DNA from 3 places in the Pantoea sp. X-Soil-TKNS-1280 genome. Region 1 is predicted to be linked to each of the others. Evidence: predicted binding sites of a transcription regulator. Region 1 holds the regulator's gene; each other region holds the start of a gene.
What was found. Region 1 encodes sigma-54, which starts transcription at its own class of promoters, with help from an activator protein. Its sites were predicted from a motif close to GTTGGCACANNTTTCGCTNT; they were not measured.
Positions count from the first base shown of each region.

Region 2: the regulator sigma-54 is predicted to act here: its motif matches at 6,613-6,632, upstream of AC6I8X_RS12180 (branched-chain amino acid ABC transporter substrate-binding protein).
Region 3: the regulator sigma-54 is predicted to act here: its motif matches at 7,406-7,425, upstream of glnK (P-II family nitrogen regulator).

Region 1 is NZ_AP035962.1:577,314-587,966, reverse strand. It holds gene mlaE (lipid asymmetry maintenance ABC transporter permease subunit MlaE) at 1-267, opposite strand, end outside; gene mlaF (phospholipid ABC transporter ATP-binding protein MlaF) at 272-1,087, opposite strand; gene AC6I8X_RS02630 (calcium/sodium antiporter) at 1,314-2,294, shown strand; gene kdsD (arabinose-5-phosphate isomerase KdsD) at 2,312-3,292, shown strand; gene kdsC (3-deoxy-manno-octulosonate-8-phosphatase KdsC) at 3,306-3,872, shown strand; gene lptC (LPS export ABC transporter periplasmic protein LptC) at 3,869-4,447, shown strand; gene lptA (lipopolysaccharide ABC transporter substrate-binding protein LptA) at 4,416-4,970, shown strand; gene lptB (LPS export ABC transporter ATP-binding protein) at 4,976-5,701, shown strand; gene rpoN (RNA polymerase factor sigma-54) at 5,750-7,183, shown strand; gene hpf (ribosome hibernation promoting factor) at 7,205-7,492, shown strand; gene ptsN (PTS IIA-like nitrogen regulatory protein PtsN) at 7,666-8,148, shown strand; gene rapZ (RNase adapter RapZ) at 8,201-9,055, shown strand; gene npr (PTS phosphocarrier protein NPr) at 9,052-9,324, shown strand; gene mtgA (monofunctional biosynthetic peptidoglycan transglycosylase) at 9,330-10,052, opposite strand.
Region 2 is NZ_AP035962.1:2,606,488-2,617,140, reverse strand. It holds gene AC6I8X_RS12215 (NCS2 family permease) at 147-1,445, shown strand; gene AC6I8X_RS12210 (helix-turn-helix domain-containing protein) at 1,641-1,898, opposite strand; gene AC6I8X_RS12205 (helix-turn-helix transcriptional regulator) at 2,064-2,744, opposite strand; gene AC6I8X_RS12200 (hypothetical protein) at 2,834-2,995, shown strand; gene AC6I8X_RS12195 (SDR family oxidoreductase) at 3,061-3,783, opposite strand; gene AC6I8X_RS12190 (isopenicillin N synthase family dioxygenase) at 3,780-4,787, opposite strand; gene AC6I8X_RS12185 (AMP nucleosidase) at 4,952-6,406, opposite strand; gene AC6I8X_RS12180 (branched-chain amino acid ABC transporter substrate-binding protein) at 6,744-7,859, shown strand; gene AC6I8X_RS12175 (ABC transporter permease subunit) at 7,942-8,856, shown strand; gene livM (high-affinity branched-chain amino acid ABC transporter permease LivM) at 8,867-10,150, shown strand; gene AC6I8X_RS12165 (ABC transporter ATP-binding protein) at 10,143-10,653, shown strand, end outside.
Region 3 is NZ_AP035962.1:1,110,605-1,121,257, forward strand. It holds gene AC6I8X_RS05060 (SgrR family transcriptional regulator) at 1-1,093, opposite strand, end outside; gene cof (HMP-PP phosphatase) at 1,187-2,011, shown strand; gene AC6I8X_RS05070 (PLP-dependent cysteine synthase family protein) at 2,046-3,080, opposite strand; gene AC6I8X_RS05075 (Lrp/AsnC family transcriptional regulator) at 3,196-3,657, shown strand; gene AC6I8X_RS05080 (SmdA family multidrug ABC transporter permease/ATP-binding protein) at 3,682-5,451, shown strand; gene AC6I8X_RS05085 (SmdB family multidrug efflux ABC transporter permease/ATP-binding protein) at 5,444-7,219, shown strand; gene glnK (P-II family nitrogen regulator) at 7,478-7,816, shown strand; gene amtB (ammonium transporter AmtB) at 7,848-9,137, shown strand; gene tesB (acyl-CoA thioesterase II) at 9,208-10,071, opposite strand; gene AC6I8X_RS05105 (YbaY family lipoprotein) at 10,277-10,653, shown strand, end outside.

The DNA of each region.
Region 1 (10,653 bases):
CATGCCGAGACTGGTTTCCGCACTGTAGGTGGTCAGGACCAGATAGCCCTGCAACCCAAGCACCATGCCGATAAACAGCCCGGAGACCATAATGATCAGCAGAGACATTACGCCCACGCTGTAGAGTTGCTTGATCAGCAACGGTGCATGTTTGCGAAACGCTGGTTTTCCCACCAGCGCATGAAACAGCATCATCCCTGCCCGGCCAAATGCCGCACAGGTGTTAATCCCCTGACGTCCAAGTGACGCCAGCGCCTTTAACAACATCAGCTTAGGTTCTCCCTGCGTGGGTCAAATCGGCCAGATAATCCCCGGCCGGAAAGCGGAACGGCACCGGGCCGTCCGCATGCCCTTCAATAAACTGGCGCACGCGTGGATCGGGGTTGGTCCGCAATTCAGGCGCGCTTCCCTGAGCAATAATTTTTTGCCCGGCAACAATATAGGCATGATCGGCAATGCTCAAGACCTCTGGCACGTCGTGCGAAACCACGATGCAGGTCACCCCCAGCGCGTGGTTCAGCTCGTCGATCAATTTTACCAGTACCCCCATGGTGATCGGATCCTGGCCGACAAAGGGTTCATCGAACATGATCAGATCCGGTTCCAGCGCGATCGCACGCGCCAGCGCTGCACGGCGCGCCATCCCGCCGGAGAGTTCCGCCGGTTTGAGCTGCGCAGCACCACGCAACCCTACCGCTTCCAGCTTCATCATCACTGTGCTGTGCAGCAGCGATGGCGGAAGTTGCGTATGCTCCCGTAGCGGCCAGGCCACGTTATCAAAGACGCTGAGATCGGTAAAAAGTGCACCGGACTGGAATAACATGCTCATTTTTTTACGCACTTCATACAATCTGCGGCGTGAAAGTGAGGGAATGTTTTCGTCACGGAACCAGATTTCACCTTTATCTGGCTGGAGCTGGCCACCAATCAGGCGCAACAACGTAGTTTTCCCAATGCCTGATGGCCCCATAATGGCGGTCACTTTACCTTCGGGCACCGTTAATGAAATGTCGTCGAAGATGGTGCGATCTCCGCGCGAAAAGCTCACGCCACGAACCTCAACCAGATTCGTTTGCTGCTGGATCATCTTTACCTCTTAATGGGGATCGGGCGTTATCGTATCCCGGGATGGTAGCCTGTAAGTCCACGATGCACGAGAGTTTTACAGAAACTTACCCACCCGGTTTGGCGAAAATAGCCTTAAAATTTACTTTTGCCTCTCAGACAGTCAAAATCAGCGCCTGTTTCACTGCACTAATGTTTATACCCGTCGGGCAACGCGTGCCGACACATCTGGCCATCAAGGATTTTTCATGTTCGTAGCCACTGCCCTGCTGTTCATTGGATTGATTTTACTGGCTTACGGCGCTGACCGATTAGTATTCAGTGCCGCGATCCTCAGTCGATCCTTCGGCATCCCCCCGTTAATCATCGGCATGACCGTGGTCAGCATCGGCACTTCGCTCCCTGAATTGATCGTCTCTTTTTCAGCGGCGCAGCACGGACAGATGGATTTAGCAGTAGGCACTGCGCTGGGTTCGAACATCACCAATATTCTGTTAATCCTCGGCGGAGCGGCCCTGCTGCATCCTCTAACCGTCCATTCCAATCTGATTCGCCGCGAACTCCCGTTAATGCTGCTGGTCTCATTGCTGAGCGGGATTATGTTGTTTGATAATTATCTCAGCCGCCTTGATGGCGTAGCCTTGCTGCTGATTGCGCTGGGTTATCTGCTGGTGGCGATCCGCATCGCACGGCGGGCCGAGCGTGAAAATAACGACACCTTAACGCGCGAACAATTGGCGGAGCTGCCGCGTGACGAGAGCGGCAACACCGTGGCCTTCCTGTGGCTCGCCGTTGCACTGCTGATCCTGCCGATGTCTACCCGCATGGTGATCGATAACGCGACCGTATTTGCCGATTACTTCGACGTAAGCGAACTGGTGATGGGGTTGACGTTAATCGCCGTAGGCACCAGCCTGCCGGAACTGGCTACCGTCATCGCTGGTGCGATGAAAGGCGAGGACGATATCGCCATCGGCAACCTGATCGGTGCCAATATTTTTAATCTGGCCATTGTTCTGGGCCTGCCCGCGTTGATTCATCCGGGCAGCATTGATCCCCATGCCTTTGCCCGTGATTACTGGGTGATGTTGGGTGTCAGCGTGCTGTTCGCCCTGTTGTGCCTGCAACGCCGACGCCGAATTGGCCGGCCGGCAGGTGCCTTATTGTTAGCAGGATTTATCGTGTGGGTGTGCTGGCTGTGGCTTAGCCCCATGTTTATCACAGGTTAATAAAGGACAGACTGAGTATGTCACATCAGCAACCGGATTTTGACTTTCAACAGGCAGGCAGAGCGGTGCTGCGTATTGAGCGTGAAGGCCTGGAACAACTCGATCAATATATAAATGACGACTTCTCACGCGCCTGCAAAATGATCTTTGCCTGTCGGGGTAAAGTGGTGGTGATGGGGATGGGCAAGTCAGGACACATTGGCAAAAAGATCGCCGCAACCTTCGCCAGCACTGGCACGCCCGCATTCTTTGTTCATCCTGCAGAAGCCAGCCATGGCGATCTGGGGATGGTCAGTACCAACGATGTGGTGATTGCCATTTCGAACAGCGGTGAGTCAAACGAGATCCTCGCGCTGGTACCGGTGCTGAAACGCCAGAAAGTTCAGCTGATCTGCATCACCAGCCGTGCCGACAGCGCAATGGGCCGGGCCGCCGATGTCCATCTATGCGTGAAAGTGCCGCAGGAAGCCTGCCCGCTCGGGCTGGCCCCCACCACCAGCACCACCGCCACGCTGGTGATGGGGGATGCGCTGGCAGTGGCACTGCTGGAAGCGCGCGGCTTTACGCAGGAAGATTTTGCATTGTCCCATCCAGGTGGCGCATTGGGGCGTAAACTGTTACTGCATGTCAGTGACATCATGCACAGTGGCGACGAGATCCCTCATGTCACGCGTGATGCATCATTGCGTGATGCGTTGCTGGAAATTACGCGGAAAAATCTCGGTCTGACGGTGATCGTCGATGATCTGATGAAAATTGAAGGTATCTTCACCGACGGTGACTTACGCCGGGTGTTTGATATGGGTATCGATTTCCAGTCAGCCCGCATTCAGGATGTGATGACCCGTGGTGGCATCCGCGTACGCCCCAATCTGCTGGCGGTGGATGCCCTTAACCTGATGCAAAACAAAAACATCACTGCATTGCTGGTGGCCGATGACGATCGCCTGCTCGGTGTGGTACATATGCATGACATGCTGCGCGCCGGCGTGGTCTGAACAGGAAAAGAACATGAGTGTTGAAACACCCGCAGTGGAAACCTGCTATGGCCCGGTGAGCGCAGAAGTCATGGCGCGGGCAGCGCAAATCCGCCTGCTGATTTGTGACGTTGATGGTGTGATGTCAGACGGCCTGATTTACATGGGCAACAGCGGCGAAGAATTGAAAGCTTTTAACGTACGCGATGGTTATGGCATTCGTTGCCTGCTGACCTCGGGCATCGAAGTGGCTATTATTACCGGCCGCAATGCCAGACTGATGGAAGATCGCTGTAAAACCCTCGGCATTACGCATCTTTACCAGGGACAATCGGATAAGCTTTTGGCCTGGCGTGAACTCCTGGATAAACTGTCATTATCTGCCGAACAGGTAGCGTATATCGGTGATGACCTGATCGACTGGCCGGTCATGGCGCGAGTCGGTCTCAGTGTCGCCGTTGCCGATGCGCACCCGATTCTGCTGCCGCGCGCGCATTACGTCACCCGCATTGCCGGTGGCCGCGGTGCAGTACGTGAACTTTGCGATCTGATCTTAATGGCGCAGAATAAATTTGAGGATGCCAAAGGGCAATCAGTATGAGTAAAAGCAGGCGTTGGATAACGCTGATTCTGGCCTTAATCGCTCTGGTGCTGATCGGCTGGAATCTTACCAACCAGGATGAGAGCAAAACACCGGTTGCCACCAACGATCAGGAGCCGACCTATACCAGCTCGACTTCTCACACCGTGGTATACAATCCCGATGGTGCGCTGGCCTATAAGCTGATTTCGGATAAAGTTACCTACTTTGATGCCGATCAACTGAGCTGGTTCGAAAATCCGGTGATGACCACCTATGACGTGAACAAAATTCCAACCTGGTCTGTTCGCTCGGATAAGGCAAAGCTCACCAAAGATCGTATGCTTTATCTATACGGCCACGTTGAAGTAAACACCCTGACGCAGGATTCCGAGTTACAGCGCATCAAAACGGATAATGCGGTAGTCAATCTGGTTACCCAGGATGTCACTTCAGACGATCAGGTCACCCTTTATGGCCGCAGTTTTAACTCTACAGGCATGAAGATGCGCGGCAACTTACGGACAAAAAATGCCGAGTTGATTGAAAAGGTCAAATCCTCCTATGAAATCCAAAATGAACAAAAACAGCCTTAAGTTACTGCTGGTCAGCGCCCTGTTAGCCACCAGCCTGCCCGCTCTGGCATTAACAGGAGACTCGGACAAACCCGTCAATATCGTTTCAGAGAACCAGGCGCTGGATTTGCAGGGTAATGTCGCCACCTTCACCGGCAATGTGATCGTGACACAGGGATCGATCAAAATCACCGCTGACAAAGTGGTGGTGACCCGTCCGGGCGGCGATAGCAAAAAAACCATCGTTGATGCCTGGGGCAACCCCGCGACTTTCTATCAAATGCAGGATAGCGGTAAGCCGGTACAAGGCCATGCTGCCAAGCTGCACTACGAACTGGCCAATGACTTTGTTGAGCTGACCGGCAACGCTTACATTGAGCAGCTGGATAGCAATATCAAAGGCGATCGCATCACCTATCTGGTGAAAGAACAGAAAATGCAGGCCTTCAGTCAGGGCCAGAGCAAACGCGTGACCACCGTACTGGTGCCGTCGCAGTTGCAGGACAAAAACGGTTCATCCCAGAGCCAAAAGAAGAGTAACTAATTTCTATGGCCACACTGATCGCTGAAAACCTGGCGAAAGCCTATAAAGGCCGCCGCGTGGTAGAAGACGTTAGCCTGCAGGTGAAATCCGGCGAAATCGTCGGCCTGCTGGGCCCCAACGGGGCCGGTAAAACCACCACCTTCTACATGGTGGTAGGTATTGTGCCGCGTGATGCCGGTCGCATCGTCATTGATGATGAAGACATCAGTATCCTGCCACTGCATGCGCGCGCGCGCCGTGGCATTGGTTATCTGCCGCAGGAAGCATCGATTTTCCGTCGCCTGAGCGTTTACGACAACCTGATGGCGGTATTGCAGGTTCGTGAAGATCTTAGCGAAGAACAGCGCCAGGACCGTGCCAATGAACTAATGGAAGAGTTCCACATTGAGCACCTGCGTGACAGCATGGGTCAGGCGCTTTCCGGTGGTGAACGCCGCCGTGTGGAGATTGCCCGTGCGCTGGCTGCCAACCCTAAATTCATCCTGCTGGATGAACCATTTGCGGGGGTCGACCCCATTTCCGTTATTGATATCAAGAAGATCATTGAGCATCTGCGCGATAGCGGGCTGGGCGTGCTGATCACCGACCACAACGTGCGCGAAACCCTTGCCGTTTGTGAACGCGCTTACATCGTCAGCCAGGGGCATTTGATTGCCCACGGCACCCCCGATGAAATACTTGCAGATGAGCAGGTTAAGCGTGTTTATTTGGGCGAAGAGTTCAGACTCTGATAAGGTGTCGTAACCTCCGACGTTTGCTTAGGAAATTCAATCCGGATTATGAAGCAAGGTTTGCAACTCAGGCTCAGCCAACAGCTGGCGATGACACCCCAGTTGCAGCAGGCAATCCGCTTGCTGCAACTCTCTACGCTTGAACTCCAGCAGGAATTACAACTGGCGCTGGAAAGCAATCCATTGCTTGAACAATCAGATCTCCATGAAGAAGTAGACACACGCGAATATCAGGAGAGCGAAGCGCTCGACACTCGAGAGGCACTCGAACAAAAGGATATGCCGGAAGAGTTGCCGCTCGACGCCACCTGGGATGAGATCTACACCGCCGGTACACCTTCAGGCACCGGGACCGATTATCAGGATGATGAATTGCCGGTGTACCAGGGGGAGACGACGCAGTCATTGCAGGACTACCTGATGTGGCAGGTCGAGTTGACGCCCTTCACTGATACTGACCGTGCCATTGCGACCTCGATTGTGGATGCGATTGACGATACCGGCTACCTCACCGTGACGTTGCAGGATATCTGCGACAGCATTGGCGATGAGGAGCTGACGCTGGACGAAGTGGAAGCGGTACTGAAACGCGTGCAGCGTTTTGACCCGGTCGGTGTCGGTGCTCGTGATTTACGTGATTGTCTGCTGGTCCAGCTTTCACAATATGCCAGTGATATACCGATGCTGGCCGAAGCGCGCCTCATCGTCAGTGAACATCTCGATCTGCTGGCCAATCATGATTTCCGCAGTCTGATGCGTGTCACGCGTCTGAAAGAAGATGTGTTGAAAGATGCCATGCTGCTGATTCAGTCGCTCGATCCGCGTCCGGGCCAGTCGGTGAATACCAGCGAACCGGAATATGTCATTCCTGATGTGCTGGTACGCAAAACCGGCACGCGCTGGACGGTCGAACTGAATGCTGACAGCGTGCCACGTCTGAAAATCAACCAGCATTATGCCGCGATGGGCGGAGCTGCGCGTAATGACAGCGATAGCCAGTTCATCCGCAGCAACTTACAGGAAGCCCGATGGCTGATTAAGAGCCTGGAGAGCCGCAACGACACGCTGCTAAAAGTGACACGTTGTATTGTCGAGCAGCAGCAGGCGTTCTTTGAGCAGGGCGAGGAGTATATGCGCCCCATGGTGCTGGCGGATATCGCCTCAGCCGTGGATATGCATGAATCCACAATTTCGCGCGTCACCACGCAGAAGTATTTACATAGCCCGCGTGGCATCTTTGAACTGAAGTATTTTTTCTCCAGCCATGTGAACACCGAAGGCGGTGGCGAAGCCTCTTCCACGGCAATACGTGCGCTGGTGAAAAAATTGATCTCTGCGGAAAACCCCGCAAAACCCTTGAGCGACAGCAAACTGACCTCCATGTTATCTGAACAGGGCATCATGGTGGCCCGCCGTACGGTTGCTAAGTATCGCGAGTCTTTGTCCATCCCGCCCTCGAATCAGCGTAAACAGCTGGTTTGAATGTATTGAGAAGGAAGACCTATGCAGATAAACCTTACCGGACTGAATGTAGAGATTACCGAACCGCTGCGTGAATTTGTAAATAGCAAATTTGCCAAACTGGAACACTATTTTGATCGTATCAATCAGGTCTATATTGTTCTGAAAGTGGAGAAGGTAACGCAGATTGCTGATGCAACCTTGCATGTGAACGGCGGGGAGTTGCACGCGACATCGGAAGCGGAAGATATGTACGCGGCCATTGACGGATTGATCGACAAGCTTTCCCGTCAGTTGACTAAACATAAAGACAAACTGAAAAAACACTAACCTTCACGCTTGCAGAGTGCTGACCGGTTCGGCACTCAGAGCACAGAATGGGGCGGGCTGACCGCCCCGTTTTGTCATCTGCGCAAGCGCCAACAGGAGAACCTGCATTTTCCCTGCTAACGGGTTAAAGTGGGTGATCCTCGCGGCTATGTGAACTCGCAAGTGAAACGATGATGAACAACGATCTGACACTGGAATTGAGCTCGGTCCTCACGCTGGACTGCACCCGCAGCGGCGTACACTGCCAGAGTAAAAAACGTGCGCTGGAAATTATCAGCGAGCTGGCAGCTAAGCAGCTCAATCTGCCTCACCAGACGCTTTTCGAAGCAATCCTCACCCGTGAACGCATGGGCAGTACCGGTATTGGCAATGGCATTGCTATTCCGCATGGCAAGCTGGAAGAAGACACCCTGCGCGCCGTAGGTGTGTTTATCAGCCTCGATCAGCCGATCGCCTTTGACGCGGTCGATAATCAGCCAGTAGACCTGCTGTTTGCGCTGCTGGTGCCGGCGGACCAGTGTAAAACCCATCTGCATACGCTATCGCTGGTGGCAAAACGCCTGGCAGATAAAACCGTCTGTCGTCGTCTGCGCGCAGCGCAGAGCGATGAAGAACTCTATGCCATTATCACAGAAGCGCAGGACGACCATCCTTAAGCGACAGACACTTTTACCGGCCAGGGTGCCAGTTTAAAACGGGAGAAATGTGATGGTGCTGATGATCGTTAGCGGTCGGTCAGGCTCAGGAAAATCAGTCGCGTTGCGTGCGCTTGAGGACATGGGATTTTACTGTGTCGATAATCTGCCAGTGGTGCTGCTGCCCGAACTGGCAAATACGTTAACCGAACGCAATATCTCAGCCGCCGTCAGTATTGACGTGCGGAACATGCCCGAATCGCCGGAGATTTTTGAAACCGCCCTCAATAATCTGCCGGAGTCCTTTGCGCCGCAGCTTTTGTTTCTCGATGCCGATCGCAACACGCTGATTCGTCGCTACAGCGATACCCGCCGCCTGCATCCGCTTTCCAGTAAAAACCTGTCACTGGAGAGCGCCATTGATGAGGAAAGCGATTTACTGGAGCCGCTGCGTTCACGCGCCGATCTGATTATCGACACCTCAGAGATGTCGGTGCATGAGCTGGCCGAGATGCTGCGGACCCGTCTGCTGGGTAAACGCGAACGTGAACTGACCATGGTGTTTGAATCCTTTGGCTTCAAACATGGTATTCCAATCGATGCCGATTATGTCTTTGATGTGCGTTTTCTGCCTAACCCGCACTGGGATCCGAAACTGCGTCCGATGACCGGCCTCGATCGTCCGGTGGCAGCGTTTCTCGATCGACATACCGAAGTACATAACTTTATCTACCAGACGCGCAGTTATCTTGAGCTGTGGCTGCCGATGCTGGAAACCAATAATCGCAGTTACCTCACTGTCGCCATTGGCTGTACCGGGGGTAAACACCGTTCGGTGTACATTGCCGAACAACTGGCCGATTACTTCCGCTCACGTGGAAAAAATGTGCAGTCCCGTCATCGCACCCTGGAAAAACGCAAATCATGACCGTGAAGCAGACCGTTGAGATTCGTAACAAGCTGGGGATGCATGCCCGCCCGGCCATGAAACTGTTTGAGCTGGTGCAGAGTTTCGACGCTGAAGTACTACTACGCAATGAAGCCGGAACGGAAGCCGAAGCCAGCAGCGTAATCGCGCTACTGATGCTGGATTCGGCTAAAGGGGGCCATATTGAGATCGAAGCCAGCGGACCGGAAGAAACTCAGGCACTGGCTGCGGTGATCGAATTGTTTGAAGCGGGTTTCGACGAAGATTAATCGCCTCAGTGCAACTTGTAGCGATTCAGAAAACCTTCCCCGCCCAGCTGGCGCATCTGCCGCATGATCCATTGCTGGCGTTGACGAATATAGCCTGAAGGCGCGTCGGCGCGGAAACGGATCGGATTCGGCAGGACTGCCGCCAGCAGAGCCGCTTCCGACATCGTCAAACGGCTGGCGGGTTTGTGGAAATAACGTTGTGACGCCTCCTCCACACCGAATACCCCATTGCCCAATTCCGCGATATTCAGATAGACCGTCAGAATCCGGCGCTTGGTCCATACGGTTTCAATACCCACCGTCAGCCCGGCTTCCAGACCTTTTCGCACCCAACTGCGCCCATCCCACAGGAACAGATTTTTTGCGGTCTGCTGTGAAAGCGTCGAAGCACCTCGCATGCGTTCATCCCCTTCGTTATCGAGCACCGACTGGATCGCTTGCACATCAAATCCCCAGTGGACCGGGAATTTCTGATCTTCAGAAGCAATCACCGCCAGCGCCATCCACGGAGAGATCTGATCCATACTGACCCAATCGGAATGCGCCACGTAATCAAAATTGCCGCTCAGCCAGGCCCCGACCTGTCGTTGCACCATCACCGCGGAGAAAGGTACCGGCAAAAAAGAAAACAACAAAATTGCCGCCAGCCAAATACCCAACCAGGCGAGCAGGAATTTTGCCATTATCACTTTAATACGTTGCCGAAGTTTCCCTTTATTCTTACTCATCAAATTTACTCTTACCTGTTCCCTGTATTAATCAATCACTCCGGTCACGATAACACTCAGCGACACCCGGGTGCTAAAAATTACTCAGTGACCAGTTGATTTATCAAACAAAGTCATTACCTGCGCAACCATCGTTCCTTTAATAGAGCCAAATACATCAATCACTTCCGCTATTAAGGAATCGGTTCCATGTTCAAACTCTCATCGGAAGAGTTCGTTATGGACAATTAACCGAATGTGATATGAGTCACACCAAATGATTCGCCATACTTAACATTAAGCCTTCTCAGCGTTTGAGCATGTTCATTGATTAACGAAAGCATTATGAAAAAAATGTGTAATTTCGCAGCAGATACTCTGTGACTTCCGCCATTTGTGGTAAAGCATTTTATATGACATTTGGTTTACATGCCGGGTTAAAACCATAAACCGGAACTTTCTGTCGATGGTTTCCAAAACGTTTTGGATAACCCGGGCACTCTTCCCATATTCACACCATTTTTCAGTCGGTTAACCTGAAAAAAAACAAAAATTTTGCCACCAACTGACTTTCGCTGCGCTTGTCGGGTTTTTCTGCCGCTTCAGCACGTTATAACCACAG
Region 2 (10,653 bases), 2.0 Mb from region 1:
GGACTGAGGGGAAAGGAGTTTGACTACAAGGCGGATCGATGGCAGAGCATGCAGCCCCGTCTGCTTTTTCCCGAAACAATAACGCGCATGCACACCCCATTGGCAAGAGAACGCACGTCAGTGACGTCTCCCCATCACGAGAGATGATGATGTTAGAAAAACTATTCAAGCTAAAAGCGCACAACACAACGGTCCGCACCGAAGTTATTGCGGGCATAACCACCTTCCTGGCAATGGCCTATATCCTGTTCGTTAACCCAAGCATCCTCGGTGCCACTGGCATGGATAAGGGTGCGGTCTTTGTGGCAACCTGTCTGGCGGCGGCGATTGGCTGCGTCCTGATGGGCCTGATTGCCAACTACCCGATTGCGTTGGCACCGGGTATGGGCCTCAACGCCTTCTTTACTTACACAGTGGTACTGCATATGGGCTACACCTGGCAAATCGCGCTGGGTGCGGTATTCCTCTCTGCCTGTATCTTCTTTGCCTTGTCGGTGTTCAAAATTCGTGAATGGATTATTGCCAGCATTCCGTTGCCATTGCGCGCCGGGATTGCGGCGGGTATCGGCCTGTTCCTGGCGCTGATTGCGCTGGAAGGGGCGGGTATCGTGGTGGATAACCCGGCGACATTGGTGGGTCTGGGTGATCTGACCAAGCCGGGTCCGCTGCTGGCACTGCTGGGCTTTGTCATCATCGTAGTATTGGAAGCGCGTCGCGTTACCGGTGCGGTGCTGATCGGTATTCTGATCGTCACCTTCCTGTCGATGGGTATCGGCCTGACGCCGTTTGGTGGCGTGTTCTCTGCACCGCCGTCAATCGCCCCGACTTTCCTGCATCTGGATATCGCGGGTGCCTTTAACGTCGGCCTGGTGAGCGTGATTTTTGCCTTCCTGTTTGTGGACGTGTTCGACAACACCGGTACGTTGCTGGGTGTGACGAAGCGCGCCGGTCTGGCGGATGAGCAGGGTAACGTGCCGAAAATGGGCCGTGCGCTGATTGCCGACAGTGCGGCAGCACTGTTTGGTTCACTGCTGGGTACCTCAACCACCACCAGTTATGTGGAATCGGCAGCGGGCGTCAGCGCCGGTGGCCGTACTGGTCTGACGGCGATTGTGGTTGCCATTCTGTTCCTGCTCAGCCTGTTCTTCTCGCCGCTGGCGGGCAGTGTACCGGTATTCGCCACCGCACCGGCGCTGCTGTTTGTCGCCGTACTGATGGCATCCGGCCTGGCGGAGATTGACTGGAAAGATATCACCACCGCAGCCCCGGTCACCGTGACTGCGCTGACCATGCCGCTGACTTACTCCATCGCCAACGGTATTGCGTTTGGTTTTATTACCTGGACGGTAGTGAAGCTGCTGAGCGGTCGTACTAAAGAGGTGAATGCGGCGCTGATTATTATGTCGATCCTGTTTGTGATCAAACTGGGTTGGTTGAGCGCGTAATCCTCCTTATTCGTAGCGGCGCAATTTATTGCGCGTTGTTTGGAAAGACGCGCGATAAATCGCGCCGCTACGGTCATGTGCATCTTCCTGAATTTATTTGCAAACATCACACCGCCGTTGTAGCAGCGCGATTTATCGCGCAGCCCTGGCTGGTATCTGGACGTTTGTCAGACTGGGCATCCCGTTAGTCGCCCGTTAAGGTTTTATTTTCTTTGTAAGTAGTGGTTTTTTTTGTTTTTTATTGCCTCCTGGATAACGACTTGGCCATATTTCAGCGGGGGTCAGGCCTAATGCCTGCGCAATAATTGTTTCTCCCCGTGGCCAGGGTTTTCGCAGAGCATTATTTAATGTTCCAGCCGCCAGTCCATTTTCCCTTGAAAGTGCAGCGAGAGACTTCTTCTTTTTTCTGACAGCAGCAATAATATCCTCTACATGCCAGTCTTCAGGATTCATTTTCCCTTTTCGCTCCATTGCCTATTCATCCGTTAAATTGAGTATCTCTAGGTCACGTGATGATTTATATATGGAGTGATAAATGATGTAAATCAGAAGCAAAAAAACACCTATGAAAATTCATAGGTTTGGGCAGTTATGATGCGATGAGGTTGATAAAATAAATTAAAGAACAATGTGATAGGGTATAAACTCATGCAACCCATTTTGATAACAGAAAAAAACAAGTTGGTCTCGCGTATCGACTCTGAACTTTTCCTTAATATTCATCAAATGAAAATCGTGCGATGAAGTCGATATTCCTGCCAGTTCGGATATCTTTCGGCGTGAAAAACCTTTCAGAAGATAAAATAATACTCTCGACTCAACAATTGTCAGGTTGAATCCGGAATAGTCGCAAACTCGCATGCTGGAAGCAGTACCTGCAAGGTTGCCAAATTCAACTGAGCCATTGAAAATCAGTGCTGTTGCGATCGTGCCTGATGGTTTTCCGCTTTTGGAGTAGATAACTTTTTTACTGGTAAATAAGCAGGTTTTAACAACGCCACTTAGTGGTTCTATAACGTTATATTCTAAACCAGATAAAATATCCTTTTCGTGATTTATGTAAATATCTTTATTTTCTGCCCATGGCATATCTTCATCATTCAAACCTATGAGAGATTTCGGAGTATAACCTGAATAATTACTGAATACTGAGTTTGATGCGATAAATTCATGATTTGAGTTTTTTACCAACATAATGCCAGTGTTCCAGTGAATAATAGGGTGATCACAAAACCACTCAAAAAATAACTCTTCGTCTTGAGGTTTATGAAAAATAACCCTACTATTATTAGTAGTCATATTGAATGTTCTCGCGTTTATATCACTTTATTGGAAGGATATTGCTGCCATGCCTTGCATGTGTGCAATTAACAAGGACGATCGTTGTTATGAAAAACAAAGAAAAAAAACTCAAAACATTCCATCTGCCACAACAAAAAGGCAAGCTGTCCGACTACTGGATTGCTATTTGTGAAGGTGAGGTAGAAGGCGCAGAAACAGAGCAGGAAGCGATAAAAAGGATCCTGAATAAAAGGAAGGATTTACACTGAAGGGTGTAAATGCCATCTCATTTACTGCCTCTGAATAATTGGCCTTCCAGAAAAAATAAAGAGTGCTAATTTTGCTGTCTTGTCGGCGCAATTTTAAGATCGCGCACACATACTGACTGCGGTAGCTCGTATGAAAATATGATGCTATCAATAACATTTTTGGCAGAAATGACACCGCCTATACTTTCTTTCCATTCGATATAATCATTTTTCACGAAGTCGTCACTAATATGGCTGATAAGCTCCGTCTCGGCGGCACCAGGAGAGATGGTGATAACCCGGACGTTGTCCGGGGCAACCTCCCAGCGAACGCTGTCGGACAAACCGTGTACGGCGAACTTAGTTGCACAATATGCAGCATGGTATTGATAGGTCTTTTGACCCGCCAGGGAGGAGATATTGATTATTGTTCCTGTTTTCCGTTCGCGCATCGAGGGCAAGACCGCCTGCATACCATGAATGACGCCTTTGATATTGGTATCAATCATTCGGTTCCATTCGTCCTGACTCTGAAATTCTAATTCGCCCAATAACATCACTCCCGCATTGTTTATGATGCAATCTACGTCGCCAAACTTTTCTTCGGCCTTACGAATAGCATTAACAACCTGTTCACGACAGGTAACATCGACTTCAAAACACAGGGAGTTTGCAAGATTCATTGCACGTAACTTATCGATACGACGAGCCAGGAGAGCAAGACAATATCCCCTGTTGCTCAGTGCCCTGGCAACTTCAGCGCCAAATCCGGAACTGGCTCCCGTTATCACTACCAGTTTATTGTTCATAGAAAATTGCCCCATTCTGCATAATATTTCTTAGCAACATCGGGATGAGAGCGCAGCCTTCCCTTCATATAATTCAGGCCCACATCTCTGAGTAGCGGGTTGTTTGGGTCAGTTTCGATAAATGAGGAATCGGAGGTTAACTCTGAGGGCAATCTGAATACCGGTACGACAGAATCGAGACTGGCACCTAAGAAATAGGCCACTGAAATTCTGTCATTCTCTCCTGCCGGGGCCAGAACCTTATGAACGGTTGCTTTGAGATATCCGTTAGTGGCTAACTCCAGTAACTCGCCCAGATTAACCACAAAGGTATTATCAATTGGAGAAACATCTACCCACTTATTATCGGTAGTCTTAACTTGTAAGCCTTTATTTTCGTCCTGAAGAATTAGCGTCAAAAGACCAGAATCTTTATGAGCCCCCACACCCTGAGTCTCGGTTATTTTTTTACAACGTGGATATCTGATGAGTTTGATATGCTCGTTCGGTGTGTCACCGTATATTTTGTCAAAAGAATTTTCTGGCAACCCCAGACCTGATGCAAGGCTTCTGAGTAATCTCAGCGAGATGTTGGTTAATATATTGTTGTAGAAAAGAAGGGTATTCTTCAACTCAGGCAAGGATGCAGGCCATTGATTAAAACCATGCAAGCCCATCCAGATAGGATCCTTATCCGTTAAGTTATAGGGCTTCCGTTCAGCTCCGATATCAAATTGTTCTCGCCAGTCTGCTTTACCGTTGGTTAATTCATTACCGGCTCGGTTATATCCTCTGAAATGAGGGGAATTAATCATTGAAACAGAAAGTTTTTCTTCTTCAGATAAGAAAAAAAACTTTCGGGTTTGTTCACGAACTTCAGTCAGGAATGATGCTGCGACGCCATGATCGCTAAGATAGAAAAAACCAACATCATGAGCGGCTTCTGTTAACAGGCCGATAAATTTATCTTTATCATTCTGGTCCCCATCTAACAAAGATAATTTTAATACAGGTATAGATGTCATTATCTATCTCTCCATCATGAGTACATTCAACTGGCAAAACTTTACGGTACCGTACCATAACACAAAAAACTATACTAAAGTTTAGTTTAAGTGATGTGAGCTTTATCGCATGTTGAAGTCATGATCGGAGGATTGCACCGCTCACAAAGGAGCGGTGACATTAATTACCTGAACGGCGGTTCATTAAAGGTACGCAATTTGCGTGAATGCAGCTTATCCCCCTCGGCGCGCAGCAGCTCGACCGCACAAATCCCAATCTGCAAATGCTCGGAAATCGCTCCCTCGTAGAAACGATTCGCCTGGCCTGGCAGTTTGATCTCACCATGCAGTGGCTTATCCGACACGCACAACAGCGTGCCGTAAGGCACCCGGAAACGATAACCTTGGGCGGCGATGGTGGCGCTTTCCATATCCACCGCCACCGCGCGGCTGAGATTAAAGCGCAGCGCAGAAGCGGAATAACGCAGTTCCCAGTTGCGGTCATCCGTGGTCACCACGGTGCCGGTGCGCAGGCGTTGTTTGACTTCTTCACCGGGCATGCCGCTCACCGCTTTGGTGGCGTCGTAGAGTGCACGCTGCACCTCGGCGATGCTCGGAATCGGAATATCCGGCGGCAGTACGCTGTCCAGCACATGGTCGTCACGCAGATAGGCATGCGCCAGCACGTAATCGCCAATGGTCTGGCTTTCACGCAGGCCGCCGCAGTGGCCAATCATCAGCCAGGCGTGCGGACGTACCACCGCCAGATGGTCACAGATGGTTTTGGCATTGGAAGGGCCCACGCCAATGTTGACCAGAGTAATGCCACGACGATTGGGTGAGGTCAGGTGCCAGGCAGGCATCTGATGCTTCTTCCACGCCAGATCCGACATCATCGCTTCCGGATCCTGGGTATCTTTGGTGATCACCACATCACCGGCGCAGGCGAGGCTATCGTAGGAGGTGTTGGGATCCTGTACCTGTTCAATTGCCCAGCGGACAAACTCATCAACGTAACGCGTGTAATTGGTAAACAGCACAAACGGCTGGAAGTGCTCCACGGCGGTGCCGGTGTAATGACGCAGACGCGCCAGCGAGAAGTCGGTACGCAGTGCATCAAAGTGTGACAGCGGGAGCTGCGCGTCAGCATGGAACAAACCATCGGCGGTTTCATCGCCAATCTGCGACAGTTCGGTGGTGGGGAAATGGCGTGCAATGCTGGCGCTCATCGAGCGGTCCAGAGACAAATCGGAACCGTCAATCACATAAGGGTAAGGAATTTCCTGCTGTGAGGGTCCGACTTCAATCACTACCTCGTACTCTTTCTCAATCATCAGCAATTGCTCACTGAGATAGTGACGTAATAACGCCGGGCGCGTGATGGTGGTGCTGTAGCTGCCAGTGTGGGTAAAACGGCCCCAGGCACGGGTACGATTACGTTGCGGACCCTCGCCAGCCCAGGTAATACGCAGCTCCGGATAGACAAATAACCCCTGCTGGCGCGCTGCCTCATCCGGCAAACGTCCGTTTTCAGTAAAGTCGCGAATCGCGTTGCGTAACGCCTCTACCGCGTTGGCGTATAACCGTTCAAGTTCATCCAGCGCCTGCTGGCTGCTGATGCCGTTCCGTTGTGTATTCATAAGTTCTCCCGCATCAATTTTGGGTCGATTTGGCTATAGCATAGCGGGTAAACCCCTCAGCACCATGAAGAATCTGTGATCAACCGCATTCTGCACCAACAGAGTGCTGGTGCGTCTTAAAACGCTGGCTATGGTTAAGATCAGCAGACGCGTTCCCTCCCGCTTTGGCGCGATGCCGGTGCAAAAACTTGTCACCAATGCTTACCTTTGGCGAGCTTTTTGCTTGATTGTTAACCGTGGCCCTGTTGGTCACACACTGCACATCGTTAAGTTTCAGAAATTGATTTCTCCCAGGCCGTGGTATGGCTCCGTTCCTGACCCGTTGAGGATTGAAAGCATGTCTTTGAAATTCATAAAATTACCATTGAAGGTTGTGATTGCAGGTTGCCTGAGCGCGGCGTTTTATGCCCAGGCGGATATTAAGATTGGGGTAGCCGGACCCTTTTCCGGCCCTAATGCCACTTACGGCGCACAGTATTGGAAAGGTGCTACTCAGGCGGCGGATGATATCAACGCTGCCGGGGGCATTAACGGTGAGAAAATTGTGCTGGTGCAGGGGGATGACGCCTGCGAACCGAAACAGGCCGTCGCCGTTGCCAACCGTCTGGTAGACCAGGACAAGGTACTGGCAGTGGTGGGGCACTTCTGTTCCTCTTCCACCATGCCCGCTTCCGAAGTGTATGACGATGCAGGCGTGCTGGCGATTACCCCCGGCTCGACTAACCCGCAAATCACCGAACGCGGCATGAAAACCATGTTCCGTATGTGTGGCCGCGACGATCAGCAGGGGGCTATTGCCGCTAACTACATCATCGATAAGCTGAAAGCCAAACGCGTGGCGGTGATCCACGACAAAGACACCTACGGCCAGGGGCTGGCCGATGCCACCAAGGCTGCGCTGGAAAAGCGCGGTGTTAACGAAGTGCTGTATGAAGGTTTATCGCGCGGTGAGAAGGACTTTAACGCGCTGGTGACCAAAATCGCCTCAGTCAAACCGGATGTAGTGTACTTCGGTGGCTGCCACCCGGAAGCCGGTCCGCTGGTGCGCCAGATGCGTGAGCAGGGTGTGACGGCGGCCTTCTTCTCCGGTGACTGTATCGTGACTGAAGATATGGTGACCGCAGCGGGCGGCCCGCAATACACCAAAGGCGTTTATATGACATTTGGTCAGGATCCGCGTCAGATTCCTGACGGCAAAGCGGTGATCGCCAAATTCCGCGCCGGTGGTTTTGAGCCGGAAGGCTATACCTTGTATGCCTACGCTTCCGTGCAGGCACTGGCCGCCGCTTACAAAGCCGCAGGTAAAGATAACGCCAAAGCCAGTGAGTGGCTGAAGGCTAATAGCGTCGATACCGTGATGGGCAAAAAAGCCTGGGACGGCAAAGGCGATCTGAAAGTCTCGGATTATGTGGTGTATCAGTGGGACGATAAAGGCAAATATCACCAGCTGTAAGCTGACACGCGGCCCCGCGCGTTGCGGGGCCATTCGCGATTGGGCGCGAAGTTTGCGCTCCCTTTAAGCACGGGACTTGCATATGGAAGCCTTCTTTCTCCAGCAGCTGGTGAACGGCCTGACACTGGGCGCGGTTTACGGGCTGATTGCCATTGGCTACACCATGGTTTACGGCATCATCGGCATGATCAACTTCGCCCACGGCGAAGTGTATATGGTCTCTGCCTATCTTTGTGCCATCGGGCTGGGGCTGCTCAGCTTTTTTGGCATTCACTCCTTCCCACTGCTGATTTTCGGCACCCTGATCTTCACCATTGTGGTGACGGCGGTCTACGGCTGGACTATCGAGCGCATCGCCTATCGTCCGTTACGTAACTCCACCCGTCTCGCACCACTGATTTCTGCCATTGGTATGTCACTGATTTTGCAAAACTACGTGCAGATAAGTCAGGGTCCGAACCAGCAGGGCATTCCCACCCTGATGTCCGGTGTATTGCGCATGGAAGTGGGTGATGGCGTGGTGCAAATCACCTGGACCAAAGTGTTTATCCTGATTGCCGCGTTGTGCGGCATGGCGTTGCTTACCTGGATTATCCAATACACGCGGCTGGGACGGATTTGCCGTGCGGTGCAGCAGGACCGGCGCATGGCCGCCATTCTTGGTATCAACACCGACCGGGTGATTTCGCTGGTGTTTATGATTGGCGCGGCGATGGCGGGCCTGGCCGGGGTGCTGGTCACCCTGAATTACGGCACCTTTGATTTCTATATTGGTTTTGTTATCGGCATCAAAGCCTTTACCGCTGCGGTGCTGGGCGGCATCGGTTCGTTACCGGGGGCGATGCTCGGCGGCCTGCTGCTTGGCGTGGCGGAGGCGCAGTTCGCCGGGCTGGTGAACTCCGATTACAAAGATGTTTTCTCTTTTGCTCTGCTGGTGGTGATTTTGATCTTCCGGCCACAGGGGCTGCTGGGACGACCGCTGGTTGCCAAAGTATGAGGACGCCAAAATGAGTGCAATGACGCAACGAATTGATCTGCGCCAGTCGCTGCTGGATTGTCTGATGGCCGGGTTGGTGGCGCTGGTGGTGTTTGGCCCGATTGTCGGTGTGGTGCTGGATGGCTACAGTTTTCATCTTTCGCCACAGCGTGTTGCTGTGCTGGTGGCGGTGGTGATGGTGGGACGCCTGCTGTTTAGCTTGTTTCAGCAATCCGCTGCCGGGCAGCGCTTCGCGCGTAAATTCGAAGGCAATGATGATGGCGTGTACGTGCGCGAACCGGGGCACCGCTCTCCTTTGCGCTGGATTCTGCCTGTGCTGCTGCTGGTGGCGCTGGCGTTTCCGTTCCTTTCGAGTAAATACCTGCTGACAGTGGCGATTCTCGGGCTGATTTACGTCTTGCTTGGTCTTGGGCTGAATATTGTGGTGGGTCTCGCGGGGCTGCTTGACCTCGGTTATGTGGCGTTTTACGCCATCGGTGCCTACGGGCTGGCCCTTGGTTATGAGTATCTCGGCCTTGGATTCTGGAGCATGTTGCCGCTCGCGGCGCTGATGGCCGCCTTTGCTGGTGCGCTATTGGGTTTCCCGGTGCTGCGGATGCACGGCGATTATCTGGCGATCGTCACCCTTGGTTTTGGCGAAATCATCCGTCTGGTGCTGAACAACTGGCTGACATTTACCGGCGGCCCCAACGGGGTGTCGGTGCCGTCTCCCACCTTTCTCGGGCTGGAATTTGGTCGCCGTGCACGCGAGGGCGGGGTGCCGTATAACGAGTTTTTCCATCTCGACTACAACCCGAACATGAAGTTTATCTTTATCTACGTGGTGCTGGTTCTGGTGGTGCTGCTGGTGTTGTTTATCAAACATCGCCTGACGCGCATGCCGATTGGTCGCGCCTGGGAAGCGCTGCGCGAAGATGAGATTGCCTGCCGGGCGATGGGTCTGAATCACGTATTGGTCAAGTTGTCGGCGTTTATGCTGGGTGCGTCAACCGCCGGTATCGCTGGTGTGTTCTTTGCCAGCTATCAGGGTTTCGTCAATCCGACCTCGTTTACCTTTTTCGAATCGGCACTGATCCTCGCCATTGTGGTACTGGGCGGGATGGGTTCGACGCTGGGTGTAGTGCTGGCGGCGTTTGTGCTGACCGTTGCTCCCGAGCTGCTGCGCAGCTTCGCCGAGTACCGGGTGCTGCTGTTTGGCGTGCTGATGGTGCTGATGATGATCTGGCGGCCACGCGGGCTGGTGCGAACCGCACGCGTGGGCGTGCCGCTGCGTAAAGGAGTACGCCATGAGTGATGCTATTTTGCAGGTGGATAACCTGATGATGCGCTTTGGCGGCATTAAAGCGCTTAATGACGTCAGCCTGGCCGTTGAACGTGGTTCGGTGACGGCGCTGATTGGCCCCAACGGTGCGGGAAAAACCACGGTATTTAACTGCTTAACCGGCTTTTACCGGGCGACAGGTGGGCGCATCACCCTGAATGCCAGGCAGCGATCTACCGACGTGATTCAGGTACTGGGGCAGAAAATTCACCCCGCAGACTGGCTGCATCCGGCGCGGCTCGGTTCGCGCGTCTGGTACAAAATGTTTGGCGGTGCGCATCTGGTGAACCGTGCCGGTCTGGCGCGCACCTTCCAGAATATCCGCCTGTTTCGTGAGATGTCGGTGATTGAGAACCTGCTGGTGGCGCAACATATGCAGGTTAACCGCCAGCTGCTGGCGGGCATTCTGAATACCCGCGGCTATCGCGAGGCGGAAAATCGCGCGCTGGATCGGGCGTTTTATTGGCTGGAGAATG
Region 3 (10,653 bases), 530 kb from region 1:
GCTGAATCAGTGAAATCAGGGTTTTGGCTTGTGCTGAGCTGAGCCGGGATGAGATGCGCGGTGCCAGGTAGCAGAATCCCAGGCTGATGCTGCGATCGACCGGGCGCAGAGCATCAAGCTCGTCAGGATCACCAATAGCAATTTGCACCGGATGACGACAACTGGTGCCAAGGGTACGATCAAACAATTGCGGGGTGATCCAGTACTCAACGGCCTGGATCAGCGGCCGTTGCAGATGCCAGCGCGGGTGGCTTTCCAGTCGCACCAGTTCATCGGTGAAATGCGCCAGTTTCCACGCACCGCTGCCGATGGTAGCAAGCTCCGGGTGTGGCAACAGGCAAAACTGATGCGCCAGTCGTTGTGGCAGCCAATAATCACTGTGGCGCAGGCGGATACGCAGCGCCAGCGGGTGAGGGGCCGTGATGCTTTCAACCGAAGCCAGCAAGCGTAATCCCGGTGCGCTACGCAGAATCTTGTGTAACTGCGTGACCAGTTGCGTGGCATACAGCGGTTCATCGTTATGCCAGCTGAGCTGCGGCCGCAGCCAGAAAAACCAGTCGCAGCCACTTTCATCATGCTGCCAGTGATGGGCTAAGTCGCCTTCAACATCATTGTCCCGAAAGCGCGTCAGCCCGGAAAAGATCTGACGGGCGAGGTGTTGTTCGGCGCGCCCGGTCAGATGCAGCGGCAGCAGCGCTTCGAGGGACCGATAGTAAGGAATACGCAGTACCGGGGCCTGATTGAGCCATTGTCCGCCCATTAATGGGCGCAGCATCGTTAGCAAATGCTCCGGTTGCACATCCAGCACCTGCAATGCCTGCGTTGCTTCCCCCGCCGCAAGCTGCTGCTGCAAAAGTTGCTGGCGTAGCTGGTCAGGGGTGGTGAGAAAGGTCAGCGTTCCCTGTTTACCGCGTCCCGCGGTGCCCTGCCAGCGCAGCCAGTCGGCCTCCTGCCATTGTCGTAACAGGGTGCGGATATGGCGTTCACTGCAAAAACAGTGCTGTGCCATCGTCGCGACACTTAGATGCTGCGTTTCACCCTGGCTAAGTTGCCAGAGACGCTGAAATTGATTGACCCGATTAAGCTGGCGCATCTCTAAACCCGGAACAGTTTTCTAAAAGTATTCACTATTAGTTCCGTAATTACCAGGCGATAGTAAAGGTCTCTAACCGACAGGAGAATTCGCATGGTCCGCCTCGCGGCATTTGATATGGATGGCACGCTGTTGCTGCCAACACATCGCTTAGGCAAAGAAACGCTCGCCAGTCTGCACGCCTTACACCATCGTGACGTCACGCTGACCTTTGCCACCGGACGTCATTTGCTGGATATGCAACCGGTGGTGAAGGAGCTGATTACGCTGCCTGCATGGCTGATTACCGGGAATGGCACGCGCGTGCACGATCTGGATGGCAACCTGTTATTTGGCTGCGATTTGCCACCATCGATCGCCGAAGAGGTGCTTCATCGCCATTGGCAAACTCCCGCGTCTATCCATGTATTCAATGATGAAGGCTGGTTTACCGACAAACCGTTGCCCTTTGTACGTGAAGCGCATGTGATGAGTGGTTTCCAGTATCAGCTACGTGACCTGAAGAAAATGTCAGCTCATGAAGTGACCAAGATCTGCTTTATTGCCCCGCATGAAACACTGCGTGCGCTGGAAATCGAACTGCGTGAAGCGCTGGGCGAACGTGCGAATATTTGTTTTTCTGCCTGGGATTGTCTGGAAGTATTGCCGCTGGGTTGCCATAAGGGTGCTGCGCTGACATGGCTGTGCCAGCACCTTTCACTGTCGTTAGCGGATTGCATGGCGTTTGGCGATGCCATGAACGATCGCGAAATGCTGGAGCAGGTAGGTAACGGCTTCATTATGGGCAACGCCATGCATCAATTGAAAGCGGTGTTGCCCCATTTACCGGTTATTGGCCATTGCGAGACACAGGCGGTGTCTCACTATTTAAATCACTGGATGACCACACCACACCTCGATTATTCCCCCGAATGCTGAGGTTTGCAGTGAACCGGACAGGATGTCCGGTTTTTTATTGCAGTTCACGCACCCACGGCGCGATATCGCCAATGTGATCAGCCACCCATTGGGTATCGTAATAGGTATCCGGATAACGCTCGCCACTGTCGCATAAAATGGTCACCAGTGACCCTTGCTCACCCTGTTCGCGCATGCGCTTCGCCACCTGCATCATGCCCCAGAAGTTAGTGCCGGTCGATGCGCCCGTTCGACGCCCTAGAATCTGCTCCAGTTTCAGCATCGCTGCAATGGTTGCGGCGTCCGGTACTTTCATCATTTCATCAATGACATCCGGCATGAACGAGGGTTCAACGCGTGGGCGGCCAATGCCTTCAACCATGCTGCCACGTTCGCTGCGCAGCTGGTTATCACGGCTATGCCAGTAATCAAAAAAAACCGAATGTTGTGGATCGACCACCAGCAGCCGGGTGTCAAAACCCTGATAGCGAATATAACGTCCCAGGGTAGCGGAAGTACCGCCGGTGCCAGCACTCATGATCAAGGTATGCGGCACCGGGAAAGGTTCATGCGCCATCTGGCGGAAAATACTTTCGGCAATATTGTTATTACCCCGCCAGTCCGTAGCACGTTCAGCGTAGGTGAACTGGTCCATAAAATGGCCATTCAGTTCACGCGCCAGGCGCTCTGATTCGCTGTAAAGCTGGCAGGGGTCGCTGACGAAGTGACATTCGCCGCCATAAAAGCGGATCTGCTCAATTTTACGTTTGGCGGTACTGGCAGGCATCACCGCGATAAACGGCAGCCCCAGCAGACGGGCAAAATAGGCTTCCGATACCGCCGTACTGCCGGAGGAGGCTTCAATAATTGGCGTTCCTTTGCGGATCCAGCCATTCGCCAGACCATACAGAAACAGCGACCGTGCCAGACGATGCTTCAGGCTGCCGCTGGGATGGGTGCTTTCATCTTTTAGATAGAAACGAATGCCGGGGAAATCATCCAGCGTAAAGCGAATCAGGTGTGTATCAGCAGAACGCTGAATATCAGCGTTAATTTCATTGATAGCGTGACGAATCCAGGGCGTTTGCATGCTGTGTTTCCGCAAAATTGAATGGCCACAGTTTAAGGCACTGGCAGGAAAAAGAGGTTGCTTTAATCCGGGTATAATGGCCCGATGAGAGAAAAATTTTCTCCCGGAGAGGTAAATGCTAGATAAAACTGACCGTAAACTGCTGGCTTTATTGCAGCAGGACTGCACCCTGTCGCTACAGGCGCTGGCGGATGCGGTCAATCTCACCACTACGCCGTGCTGGAAACGCCTGAAAAAACTGGAAGATGATGGCATTATTCGTGCGCGCGTTGCATTGCTGGACGGGGAAAAAATCGGCCTGGCACTGACGGCGTTTATGTTTGTCAAAACCCAGCAACACAGCAGTGACTGGTACCAGCAATTTGTCAGCGTCGTCCAGCAGATGCCGGAAGTGATGGCGTTCTATCGTATGGCCGGGGAATACGACTATCTGCTGCGTATTCAGGTAGCGGATATGAAAAGTTATGATGGTTTTTATAAGCGGCTGGTGAATGGCGTACCGGGCCTGATTGATGTGACCTCCAGCTTCGCCATGGAAGAGATTAAATATACAACCGCATTGCCGGTGGCACCCTGAACGGGTAAAGAAAGAGACAGTCTTGTGCGATTATTCAGCCAGTTAAGTTGGTATTTTCTGCGTGAGTGGCGGCGATATCTGGGCGCAGTCACGTTGCTAATCATTATTGCGCTTCTGCAATTATTGCCACCGCATCTGGTGGGGGTGATTGTGGATGGCGTCACCCAACATACCTTAAGCACCGGAAGGCTGATGATGTGGATCGGCGTGATGCTGATCACCGCTGTTATCGTCTATCTGCTGCGCTATGTCTGGCGCGTGTTGCTTTTTGGTGCCTCGTATCAATTGGCGGTCAAATTGCGTGAAGATTTTTATCTTCAGCTGAGCCGCCAGCATCCGGCATTTTATCTGCGCCACCGCACCGGTGATTTGATCGCCCGTGCCACCAACGATGTCGATCGCGTGGTGTTCGCCGCCGGGGAAGGGGTGCTGACACTGGTGGATTCGCTGGTGATGGGCTGCATGGTGCTGGTGGTGATGAGCGTGCAAATCAGCTGGCAGCTTACCTTACTGGCGCTGGTGCCAATGCCGATTATGGCGGTGATTATCCATCGTTATGGTAACCAGCTGCACAATCGCTTCAAACTCGCTCAGGCAGCGTTCTCCAGCCTGAACGATCAAACTCAGGAAAGCCTGACCAGCATTCGTATGATCAAAGCCTTTGGTCTGGAAGATCATCAGTCGCAGCAGTTTGCTGCTATCGCACGCGATACCGGTGAGAAAAACCTGCGCGTGGCGCGGGTGGATGCGCGTTTTGATCCCACCATTTACATCGCCATTGGTTTCTCAAACCTGCTGGCGATTGGTGGCGGTAGCTGGATGGTTTGGCACGGCAGCCTGACGCTGGGACAGCTCACCAGCTTTGTCATGTATCTCGGTCTGATGATTTGGCCGATGCTGGCGCTGGCGTGGATGTTCAATATTGTCGAGCGTGGCAGTGCTGCCTGGAGCCGTATTCGCGCGCTGCTGGCAGAGGCTCCGGCGGTGGAAGATGGTCAGACGGTCCTGCCGCCGGAAGCGGGAAATTTGCAGGTGGCAATTCGTGAATTTCGCTATCCGGCCACTGCCAGTGTGGCGCTGAGTCATGTCAATTTTCAACTCAGACCTGGTCAGATGCTGGGATTATGCGGACCGACCGGCTGTGGTAAAAGTACGCTACTGAGCCTGATTCAGCGCCATTTTGACCTTGAGCAGGGCGACATTCGTTATCACAACACACCGCTGCCGCAGCTGCGTATCGATAGCTGGCGCAGTCGCCTGGCGGTGGTCAGCCAGACGCCTTTTCTGTTCTCCGACACCGTAGCCAATAATCTCGCGCTGGGGCGACCTAATGCCAGCCAGCAGGAGATTGAACGCGTGGCGAAAATGGCCTGTGTCCACGAGGATATCCTGCGCTTACCGCAGGGTTATGAGACCGAAGTGGGTGAACGTGGTGTCATGTTGTCGGGAGGACAGAAGCAGAGGATTGCCATTGCGCGTGCGCTGTTGCTGAATGCCGAGATCCTGATTCTGGATGATGCGCTGTCTGCCGTGGATGGGCGCACCGAACACGATATCCTGCACAACCTGCGACAGTGGGGCCAGGGGCGAACCCTGATTATCAGCGCCCACCGTTTGTCGGCACTGACGGAAGCCAGCGAAATTCTGGTGTTGCAGCAGGGCATGGTGGCACAGCGCGGTGATCACGATGAGCTGGCGGCACAAAACGGCTGGTATCGCGATATGTACCGTTACCAACAGCTGGAAGCGGCGCTGGACGAGGATGAGATCACCGAAGGAGCGAGTCGTGGCTAAATCTGTACGCTTGTGGCCCACGCTAAAACGTTTACTGTCTTACGGTAAACCCTGGCGCAAATCGTTATGGCTGGCGGTGGGGATGCTGTGGCTGGCCGCGGCGGCGGAAGTCACCGGGCCGGTGCTGGTCAGTTATTTTATCGATCATCTGGTGGCGAAACATCAGATGCCGTGGGGGATTGTCGCCGGGCTGGTGGTGGGTTTTATTCTGCTGCAACTGCTGGCGGCCGGGTTGCATTATTTTCAGGCTTTGCTGTTTAACCGCGCCGCGATTGGTGTGGTACAGCAATTACGTTCTGATGTGATGAATGCCGCATTGCGTCAGCCGCTCAGCGCCTTTGATACCCAGCCGGTGGGGCAGATTATTTCGCGTGTCACCAACGATACCGAGGTTATCCGCGATCTTTATGTCACCGTCGTGGCAACGGTGTTGCGCAGTGCCGCGCTAATTGGTGCCATGCTGGTGGCGATGTTTGCCCTCGACTGGCGTATGGCGCTGGTGGCGATTGCCATTTTCCCGCTGGTACTGGTGGTGATGCTGATTTACCAGCGTTACAGCACGCCAATTGCCCGTCGGGTGCGTAGCTATCTCGCTGATATCAATAATGGCTTCAATGAAGTGATTAATGGCATGAGCGTGATCCAGCAGTTTCGCCAGCAGGCGCGTTTTGGCGAACGCATGGGGGAGGCCAGTCGCTCCCACTATCTGGCGCGTATGGAGACGTTACGACTTGATGGCTTCCTGCTGCGTCCGTTGCTGAGTTTGTTCTCTGCACTGATTTTGTGCGGTCTGCTGATGCTATTCAGCTTCGCCACTCCGGGCGTTTTTGAAGTCGGTGTGCTGTACGCCTTTATTACCTACCTCGGGCGTCTGAATGAGCCATTAATCGAACTCACCACCCAGCAATCCATGCTGCAACAGGCGGTGGTTTCTGGCGAACGTATTTTTGAGTTGATGGATGCGGCCCAGCAGGATTACGGTGCGGACAGCCGTCCACTGGCGTCCGGGCGTATTGCGTTGCGTGATGTCAGTTTTGCTTACCGTGCCGATCGTGATGTGCTGAGCCGGATCGATCTGGATGTGCCTGCGCGTGGCTTTGTCGCGCTGGTGGGCCACACCGGCAGCGGCAAAAGCACGCTGGCGAATCTGCTGATGGGCTACTACCCGGTCACGCGTGGCAGTATCGAACTGGATGGTCGGCCGTTGCCACAACTGACGCATCAGGTGTTGCGCCAGGGCGTGGCCATGGTGCAGCAGGATCCGGTGGTGCTGGCCGATACCTTGCTTGCCAATGTTCGTCTTGGCCGCGATATCCCGGAAGACACGGTATGGCAAGCGCTGGAAACGGTGCAACTTGCGCCTCTGGTGCGCTCGATGCCGGATGGCATCCATACCCGGCTGGGCGAGCAGGGCAATAATCTGTCAGTCGGGCAGAAGCAGTTGCTGGCACTGGCGCGGGTATTGGTGTCGCTACCGCAGATTCTGATTCTCGATGAAGCCACCGCCAATATCGATTCCGGCACCGAACAGGCCATCCAGCACGCACTGCGCGCGTTGCGCCAGCACAGCACGCTGGTGGTGATTGCGCATCGCCTTTCCACTATTACCGAAGCGGATCAGATTCTGGTGCTGCACCGTGGGCAGGTTGCCGAGCGGGGCACACACAGCGAATTGCTGGCGCAGCAGGGCCGTTACTGGCAAATGTATCAGCTGCAACAGGCAGGTGATGAACTCGCGGCGGGCATTCCCTTACCCATTGAAGGGTGAGTTGCACCTTTTTTGAGCGCCATTATCGGATTATTCTGTACAAATGCACTTCTTTGAGGCTGTGCGCACCAAAGAAGTGCAAATATTCCACTCCTTTCTTCCTATCCTTGTTGCATTTGTGTTGTCCATCACATAACGAAGCGTGCTGCCACGCGGCTAATGCGCTGACTCTGCGGTTTTTTTATTTATGGCACACCCTTTGCTTATATCCCTGCGTGTCCGGTAAGACTTACTCATTAAATACCTGGAGGGGATCGTATGAAGCTGGTTACCGTGGTAATCAAACCATTTAAGCTGGAGGACGTGCGTGAAGCCTTATCCTCTATTGGCATTCAGGGACTGACAGTTACCGAAGTGAAGGGTTTCGGTCGCCAGAAAGGTCACGCAGAGCTTTATCGCGGTGCCGAGTACAGCGTGAACTTCCTGCCAAAAGTAAAAATTGATATCGCCATTGCTGATGATCAGCTGGATGAAGTGGTCGATGTCATCAGTAAAGCCGCTTACACCGGCAAAATTGGCGACGGTAAAATTTTCGTCGCGGAACTGCAGCGCGTTATCCGTATTCGTACTGGCGAGACCGACGAAGCAGCACTGTAACTGGGCCTTGATTGTGATGGGATGGAAAGAAATGAATAAAATGATGACGAAGTTGGGCCTGACCAGCCTGGCGCTGTTACCGTCTCTGGCCATGGCGGCAGCACCTGCCGTTGCGGATAAAGCCGATAACGCGTTTATGATGATCTGCACCGCGCTGGTGCTGTTCATGTCAATTCCTGGTATTGCCCTGTTTTACGGCGGTTTGATTCGCGGTAAAAACGTGTTGTCGATGCTGACTCAGGTAGCGGTAACCTTCTCCCTGGTCTGCGTGTTGTGGATGATTTACGGTTACTCGCTGGCCTTCAGCGAAGGTAACGCCTTCTTCGGTAGCTTCCAGTGGGCGATGCTGAAAAACATCGAGCTGAAAGCACTGATGGGGACCTTCTATCAGTACATCCATGTTGCGTTCCAGGCTTCCTTCGCCTGTATCACCGTGGGCCTGATTGTCGGTTCTATCGCTGAACGTATTCGTTTCTCTGCGGTGCTGATTTTCGTTGCGGTATGGCTGACTCTGGCCTATCTGCCGATTGCACACATGGTCTGGGCTGGCGGCTTGCTGGCGACCGATGGCGCGCTGGACTTCGCAGGCGGTACTGTGGTGCATATCAACGCCGCGGTGGCTGGTCTGGTGGGTGCTTACCTGGTGGGCAAACGTGCTGGCTTCGGTAAAGAAGCATTCAAACCGCACAACCTGCCGATGGTCTTCACCGGAACTGCGATCCTGTATGTGGGCTGGTTCGGTTTCAACGCCGGTTCTGCCTCTGCTGCGAACGAAATCGCTGCCCTGGCGTTCCTGAACACCGTGATTGCGACTGCGGGTGCGGTACTGTCATGGACCTTCGGTGAGTGGGCGCTGCGTGGTAAGCCTTCTCTGCTGGGTGCCTCTTCAGGCTTCATCGCGGGTCTGGTTGCTATCACCCCGGCGTGTGGTTATGTTGGTGTTGGTGGTGCGCTGATTATCGGTCTGGTGGGTGGTCTCGCTGGCCTGTGGGGTGTCACTACCCTGAAGAAATGGCTGCGTGTTGATGACCCGTGTGACGTGTTCGGTGTGCACGGCGTGTGTGGCATCGTAGGTTGTATCCTGACGGGTGTGTTCGCTTCCTCTTCACTGGGTGGCGTGGGTTATGCCGAAGGCGTGACTATGGGTCATCAGGTCTGGATTCAGCTGTTCAGCGTGGGTACCACCATCGTCTGGTCCGGTGTGGTTGCCTTCATTGGCTTCAAACTGGCCGATATGATTGTTGGCCTGCGTGTTCCGGAAGATCAGGAACGTGAAGGTCTGGATGTTAACAGCCACGGCGAAAACGCTTACAACCAGTAAGAGCCAGGCTGAAGAAGAGCAGTGCGCTAAAACAATAAAAAGCAGAAGGGGCGAGAAATCGCCCCTTTTTTTATGCGTCGCGCTGGCGCATTACCCCTTCCTGCACCGTGGTTGCCACGAGCCGGCCATCCTGAGTAAAGAACTCACCGCGCACAAAACCACGCGCACCCGAAGCCGAGGTGCTGACAACGCTATACAGCAGCCATTCCGACAGATCAAACGGGCGGTGGAACCACATCGAGTGGTCGATAGTCGCTACCTGCATATCGGGTTCGAGAAAACCTTTGCCGTGCGGCTGAAGGGCGACAGGCAGGAAATTAAGGTCTGATGCATAGCCGAGCAGGTATTGATGAATCCGGCGATCCTGCGGCAACTGCCCGTTGGCGCGAACCCATACCTGACGTACCGGCTCATCGACGCGCCCTTTTAGCGGGTTGTGGATTTGTACCGGGCGGATATCCAGTGGCCGTTCGGCAAGAAATTTTTCCCGCAGCTTGCCAGGCAGATGTGCTGCCAGCTTATGTGCCAGATCCTGTTCCGATGGCAGATTATCCGGCGGCGGCACCTGCGGCATGACATTTTGATGCTCAAAACCGCTTTCCGGAGCCTGAAATGAAGCCGTCATATAGAAGATAGGTTGCCCGTTTTGCACCGCACTGACGCGGCGCGCGCTAAAGCTTTTACCATCACGCAGGGTTTCGACATCATAGATGATGGCTTTCTGGCTATCGCCTGGGCGCAGGAAGTAGCTGTGAAACGAATGGATGATACGTGCTTCCGGCACTGTCTGTTTCGCCGCATACAGGGCCTGACCAACCACCTGGCCACCAAACACCTGTCGCAGGCCGAGGTCTTCGCTTTGGCCGCGAAATAATCCCTCTTCCAGTTTTTCCAGATTCAACAAATTAAGCAGGTTGTGCAGGGCCTGGCTCATAACGGATTCCTCAGTGATACCGGTCGGGCAAGTGTGAAAGATCCGACCAGTTGTCGTCAATCTTTTTGCCGTGGTTTCAGCGATCTAAGACCAGTCTCAGGCGCAACGTGGATTTTTGTGCCAGAATTAATGGCATTCGGCGGTTGAAAAGTTGCACATTATTTTTACCACCGATAATCATAGTGTTCATAAGGAGACGACATCGATGAAACTCTGGCAAATCATTAGTGGTATGACGCTGGCCGTGGCGGTCGCAGGGTGCGCGGACCACAGCAAGCCGGTAGCAACACCGACCTTAGGTGCAAGCGTCGCAGGGCAGCAATCAACCATTGCGCAGCCGAATGTGAGTGGGACCATTTATATTCGCCAGCGCATTGCACTGCCACCCGATGCAGTCCTGACGGTAACGCTGTCGGATGCTTCGATATCCGATGCGCCATCCCGAGTGCTGGCGCAGCATGTGGTACGCACCGAGGGCAAACAGGCACCGTTCCAGTTTGTGCTGCCGTTCAATCCGGCTGACATCCAGCCGAACGCCCGTATTCTGTTAAGCGCGGCGATTGCCATTGATGGCAGACTGGC